Linked DNA regions of Spartinivicinus marinus. The protein of the gene in region 1 binds, or shares a complex with, the protein of each later gene. Links are inferred from orthologs where the notes say so. Each region holds a gene or a part of one and is shown in the gene's direction. Other genes may lie near its edges.

Region 1 (3,195 bases):
TGGCAGTGCTGTGTATATGGGGGCACTTCAGTTTGAAAGAACCAAAGGCTGGTCTGCTTTATGGCAGTCTCTGGGTATTGTCATGATGATTTATGGGGTTTGCTTAATTATTGGTGCCGCTCAAGGCCAGCAAGACCCACTTCGCCCCCTATCTTTTGCCAGCAAGGTGAGCGCAAGCCCTACCAACAACAACCAGGGCTTCACTAAAATTTACACAACCCAGGAGTTACAGCAGGCACTAGCTAAAGCTAAAAATCAGCAAAAACCTGTTATGGTTGATTTATATGCCGACTGGTGTATTTCCTGCAAAGTCATAGAGCGCGAAGTATTTCCTGCAGAAAATGTGAAACCTCTTCTTAGCCAATTTTCATTGATCAAGCTTGATATCACCGCTTTCAATCAAAACCAACAACAGCTGCTCAAACAATACTCAATTTTTGGCCCACCAGCGCTGCTATTCTTCAGCCGAACCGGTGAAGAATTAGCAAATCTTCGTGTACAGGGAGAGATAACCGCTAACTCCCTGGAAAATCACTTAAGATCGACGCTAAATCGCAGCTAACTCCTGCAAGCTTGAACATTTGCTTCTATAATTACCAGTTCAGCCCTAAAAATGGATAAAGTTACGCGATCTTGCATACAATATTAGAGATTTTGCGTTCAAAGTCTTTAATCATGCAAATAGTGGACAGCGGCTGCCATTTTATGCACAATCGGCCGTTACATTTTTGATCATTAACTCTGTCATTACCCGTTACTGTCAGCATAAACCAGTTAATAAGGTAACTGCTGGCAGCAGTTGAGTATGACCTCAGTCGGCATGATTTGTAGTACAAGCGGAGACAGCTCAAACTCTGAGAGCCTTAACTTATGGCAACAATCTTAGTGCTGCACGGGCCTAATTTAAATTTATTAGGCACTCGGGAACCAACTATTTATGGTTCAACTACTTTAGATGATATCAACCAGACCCTGACCACTCAGGCCGTTGATCATGGTCATCACCTGCAAACACTGCAAAGTAATGCAGAGTACGAGTTAATTGAACGGATTCATGACGCAAAGCGTGAAGGGGTTAACTTTATTATTTTTAATCCTGCGGCTTTTACGCATACGAGCGTGGCACTGCGCGATGCATTATTAGGGGTAGAGATTCCTTTTATCGAGGTTCACCTTTCTAACGTCTATCAACGTGAACCTTTTCGGCATCATTCTTACTTTTCGGATGTTGCTGTTGGGGTAATTTGCGGGCTGGGTAATCAAGGCTACGAGCTAGCACTACAAGCAGCCATCAAACAGCTAGAAAACTAAGAGCTAAAGAGGCACACCTGCTGCATTTTTTAGCGCTTTGCAAAACTTAAGACCAAACAAAAATTTAAAACCAGTAAAAGCACAACAAATATCAGTACGTCACTGTTTTGTTTTTGCTTCAACAATAAGTTCAATTTATCCGAGATGACGCTATGGATATTAGAAAAGTAAAAAAACTGATCGAGTTACTAGAAGAGTCTGGTATTGATGAACTGGAAATCAAAGAGGGTGAGGAGTCAGTTCGTATTAGCCGACACGCTAACTCACCTATGATTGCTCCTGCTCAATACGCAATAGCTGCACCAGCAGCGCCAGCGCCTATTGCTGCGGCAGCAGCTCCAGCGGAAACAAAAGAAGAGTCTACACCTGCTGCCAAGCCAACAGGCCACCAAGTAACTTCACCGATGGTAGGTACTTTTTACCGCGCACCTTCTCCTAGCTCACCTGCTTTTGCTGAAGTTGGCCAACATGTTAAAGCTGGCGATGTTTTGTGTATTGTTGAAGCAATGAAAATGATGAACCAAATCGAAGCTGACAAAACAGGCACAATCGAAGCCATTTTGGTGGAAAACGGTCAACCTGTAGAGTTTGATCAGCCGCTGTTTACCATCGTTTAAACCGACTCGACAGTAGCAGGATACCCACCATGCTTGAGAAAGTACTCATTGCCAACCGAGGGGAAATTGCACTACGGATTTTACGAGCCTGCAAAGAGCTTGGCATCAAAACCGTTGCAGTCCACTCTAAAGCGGATGAATCACTAATGCATGTACGCTTAGCAGATGAAAGCGTTTGCATTGGTCCAAACAACCCCACTGAAAGCTACTTAAATATTCCGGCTCTTATTAGCGCAGCAGAAGTTACTGATGCTGTCGCTATCCACCCAGGCTATGGGTTTTTAGCTGAAAATGCTGACTTTGCAGAGCAAGTAGAGAACAGCGGCTTTACCTTTATTGGCCCATCACCTGATGTGATTCGCTTAATGGGTGACAAAGTGTCCGCCATTAAAGCTATGCAAAAAGCAGGTGTTCCCACCGTACCTGGCTCAAATGGCCCACTAACGGGTGACAAAGAGCGCTCTCTTGCCATTGCCCGTGATATTGGCTATCCAGTTATTGTTAAAGCATCTGGTGGTGGCGGTGGTCGTGGTATGCGAGTTGTTCATAGTGAAGCCCACTTACTTAGTGCAATTAATGTTACCCAATCTGAAGCCTTGGCTGCTTTTGGTAATGAAATGGTTTATCTGGAAAAATTTCTGGAAAACCCACGCCACGTTGAAGTTCAAATACTCGCCGATGGCCAGGGTAATGCCATTCACTTGGGTGATCGAGACTGTTCACTGCAACGTCGCCATCAAAAGGTTATTGAAGAAGCACCAGCCCCAGGTATTCCTGAAGAAGCGCGCCACGACATTGCTATGCGCTGTGTAAATGCCTGTATTGAAATTGGCTATCGTGGTGCAGGTACTTTTGAGTTTTTATACGAAGATGGCAATTTCTACTTCATTGAAATGAACACTCGGGTTCAGGTTGAGCACCCAGTATCTGAAATGGTGACTGGGGTCGACATTGTGAAAGAGCAACTATTGGTTGCTAGTGGCCAACCTTTAAGTATCAAACAAGAAGATATCACTATTAAAGGTCATGCCATTGAGTGTCGAATCAATGCTGAAGACCCCAAAACCTTTATGCCATCACCTGGTGAGATTAAACACTTCCATGCTCCAGGCGGTATTGGAATTCGTGTCGATTCTCATTTATATAGTGGTTATAAAGTCCCTCCTTATTACGACTCGCTCATCGCTAAAGTCATTAGCTATGGTGAGACCCGAGAAGTTGCCCTGGCTAGAATGCGTCACGCGCTAGATGAGCTGGTTGTGCATGG
Region 2 (3,426 bases), 3.2 Mb from region 1 along the record:
ATTATCGGAGTAGAAGCGGCTGGCGAAGGCTTAGCCACAGGTCGACATGCAGCACCCTTATGCGCTGGTAAACCAGGGGTATTGCACGGTAATCGTACTTACTTAATGGAAGATGATGCTGGACAGATTATTCATACCCACTCTATTTCAGCAGGCTTAGATTATCCTGGCGTAGGGCCTGAACATGCTTGGTTAAAAGATACGGGTCGAGCAGAATATGTGGCTGTTACTGATCAGGAGGCATTAGCCGCATTTCATCGTTTAACTCGTATGGAAGGGATTATCCCAGCTTTAGAAAGTAGCCATGCGTTAGCTTATGTAGAAAAGCTGGCACCCACGATGGCAAAAGATCAGGTCATTGTGGTCAATTTATCAGGCCGTGGCGATAAAGATATTCATACCGTAGCGGCAATTGATGGCGTGGACTGGAGCTAACGGGGCGAACAATGAGTCGAATACAATCTTGTTTTGAACAACTGAAAAAAACACAACGGAAGGCGTTGATTCCTTATGTCACTGCTGGTGATAATTCACCTCAGCTTACTGTCCCATTAATGCATGCTATGGTGGAAGCGGGAGCCAACATTATTGAGTTAGGAATTCCATTCTCTGATCCCATGGCTGATGGACCTGTGATTCAGCAGGCTTGTGAGAGAGCGCTGTCCCACGGGGTTACGTTGTCAAACGTATTAGCGATGGTGGCTGAGTTCCGTAAGAGAGATAATCAAACGCCTGTTGTATTAATGGGATATCTCAACCCAGTGGAAGTGATGGGGTATCAAGCATTTGCTGAAGCTGCTGCTGATGCGGGTGTCGATGGTGTTTTGACAGTGGACTTACCTCCTGAAGAAGCTGGCCCGTTGGCTGATCAGCTAAAAGCAAAGGATATAGATATTATCTATCTACTGGCCCCCACGACAGCGGAAACTAGAATTAAAACCATTTGTGATAGTGCCTCTGGGTTTATTTATTACGTTTCCTTAAAAGGCGTTACTGGGGCTGCTACCCTTGATGTCGATGCAGTCAATCGTCAGCTGACACGGATTCGGCAATATACCCAGTTGCCTGTGGGTGTCGGGTTTGGTATTCGAGATGCTGAAACTGCCAAGGCAATTGCTCAAACGGCAGATGCTGTAGTTGTTGGTAGTGCAATTGTTAAAAAAATTGCAACAGGTACTGATGATCAAGCCACCATTGCTGCGGTTAAAGACCTGCTAGGCTCGATACGTCAAGCAATTGATTAAAAAGTGCTGTTTGGCGTTTGCCTCTAACCTTATTTTTGAGCAAACGTCAACCGTTCTTATATAGGGTTTTATCGTATTTTTTGTTTGTAGCGGAAGTGCTAGGGTATTGCCCCGGATTATTCATAGGGGTTCTGCATTAGCACCTCCGCTTTGTTATTTTAGGTAGCAACTTATGGCTAATTGGTTATTAGATAAATTTAATCTGCCGTCTTTGTCTGGCTCGAAAAAACACAGTAATGTGCCAGAAGGGCTGTGGAAAAAGTGCGTCAAGTGTGGGGCAATTCTGTATCAGCCAAAGCTTGAGGAAAATCTCGATGTGTGTCCAAAATGTGACCACCATATGCGGATTTCTGCTAGCACACGTTTAGATTACTTTTTAGACCCAGAAAACCGTGAGGAAATTGCTGCAGACTTAGAGCCGGAAGATCGCCTGAAATTCAGAGATAGTAAGAAATATAAAGACCGGTTAAATGCTGCACAAAAACAAACTGGGCAAAGAGATGCACTATTAGCCATGAAAGGCACCGTTCAAGGTGTGCCAGTGGCTGCAGTAGCCTTTGAGTTCTCCTTTATGGGTGGCTCAATGGGGTCTGTCGTGGGAGAGAAGTTTGTTCAGGCTGTAAATGTGTGTTTGGAGCAGCGTTGTGCTTTGGTTTGTTTTGCGGCCAGTGGTGGGGCGCGAATGCAGGAAGCATTATTTTCCTTAATGCAAATGGCAAAAACCAGTGCTGCACTGGAAAAACTAAAAGCTGCGGGTTTACCTTTTATTTCTGTTTTGACCGACCCAGTTTATGGTGGGGTTTCTGCCAGTTTAGCAATGTTAGGGGATGTTAATATTGCTGAGCCAAATGCATTGATTGGTTTTGCTGGTCCTCGAGTTATTGAGCAAACCGTTCGGGAAAAACTACCTGAAGGCTTTCAGCGCAGTGAGTTTTTATTAGAGCATGGCACGGTTGACATGATTTTACAGCGAAGCCAGCTTCGTGAGCGAATTGCCTCATTATTAGAAAAAATGACTTTTTATTTCACTGCGGAATTGGCTGCTAATGAGGTGGCAGCTGAAGAAGAGACGACAGCTGCTGTTGATCAGCCCCAGAGTGATGAAGCCAGTGAAACCAGCGAGCCAGCCGCTGAAGCAAGTACCGCAAATACGGAAGAACAACCTGCAACAGAACCTAAAAATGAGGTTTAAACAGTTACCTGAGTGGCTCTCTTGGTTAGAGGGCCTTCATCCTACTGAAATTGATCTTGGCTTAACGCGTATTCAACAGGTTTTTACCCAGCTTAATCCAGCTAAACTTGGCAAGAGGGTAGTGACGGTTGCGGGCACTAATGGCAAAGGCAGTACTATTGCCATGCTGCAGGCAATTTTGCAACAGGCGGGCTACCGGGTAGGGGTATATACCTCCCCTCACTTTTTACGCTATAACGAGCGGGTGGTGATTAATGGCCAGCCAGTATCGGATAGCCAGTTAATCGCCGCCTTTCATGCCGTTGACATCGCTAGGAAAGATATCTCCCTGACCTACTTTGAGTTTGGCTCCTTAGCAGCTTTTTGGTTGTTTCAGCAACAGCCACTAGATGTTGTATTACTTGAGGTAGGCTTGGGTGGCCGGTTAGACGCAGTCAATATTATTGATCCTGATGTCGCAGTGGTGACCAGTATTGGTTTGGACCATGAAAACTTCCTAGGTAATGAGTTAAATACGATTGCCTGGGAAAAAACCGGTATTGTTCGATCAGGCATTCCACTGATCTACGGTGATGAAACCCTGTATCCATCGGTTATCCAACGAGCTGAAACGGAACCGTTTCAGTTGTTGTGTAAAGGACAGCATTTTACTGCTGAACAGCAAACTAAGACCTGGATATTTAAAGGCAAAACAAACGTTGATGAGGCTGGGGAAGTGGTTGATTGTGAAATACCTGATCTGCCTTATCCTTCGTTGCCTTTTACCAATGCGTTAACTGTTTTGCAAACACTGCAACTGTTATCTTTACAAGTACCTTATGAAGCCATAGTGAAAGGCTTAATGGGTGCTAGCTTATTAGGTCGTTTGCAAATTGAGCATGTAACGATTAAAGATAAACCCGTTAAACTGATTTTAGATGTTGCTCATAACCCGGCTGCAGCACACATGGTGGCACAACGTTTAAAACAAGCCCATCATTCTCAGCGTGC

Evidence for each region.
Region 2: the proteins of accB (region 1) and accD are in contact, whole or in part, in a solved structure (PDB 8UXZ), measured with the Escherichia coli proteins. The link is inferred for Spartinivicinus marinus from one-to-one orthologs.

What each region holds. Positions count from the first base shown.
Region 1 is NZ_JAPJZK010000001.1:3,453,700-3,456,894, reverse strand. What follows is about bases 453-3,195. They hold accB (acetyl-CoA carboxylase biotin carboxyl carrier protein), read left to right. Parts: upstream 453-1,463; coding sequence 1,464-1,928; downstream 1,929-3,195. Other genes in these bases: accC (acetyl-CoA carboxylase biotin carboxylase subunit), read left to right, coding at 1,958-3,195; aroQ (type II 3-dehydroquinate dehydratase), read left to right, coding at 871-1,311; dsbD (protein-disulfide reductase DsbD), read left to right, coding at 453-562. Outside these bases: more of dsbD, read left to right, coding at 1-452. UniProt on the Escherichia coli protein: This protein is a component of the acetyl coenzyme A carboxylase complex; first, biotin carboxylase catalyzes the carboxylation of the carrier protein and then the transcarboxylase transfers the carboxyl group to form malonyl-CoA.
Region 2 is NZ_JAPJZK010000001.1:289,776-293,201, reverse strand. Bases 453-3,426 are described here. They hold accD (acetyl-CoA carboxylase, carboxyltransferase subunit beta), read left to right. Parts: upstream 453-1,416; coding sequence 1,417-2,436; downstream 2,437-3,426. Other genes in these bases: folC (bifunctional tetrahydrofolate synthase/dihydrofolate synthase), read left to right, coding at 2,426-3,426; trpA (tryptophan synthase subunit alpha), read left to right, coding at 453-1,244. Outside these bases: trpB (tryptophan synthase subunit beta), read left to right, coding at 1-435; more of trpA, read left to right, coding at 447-452.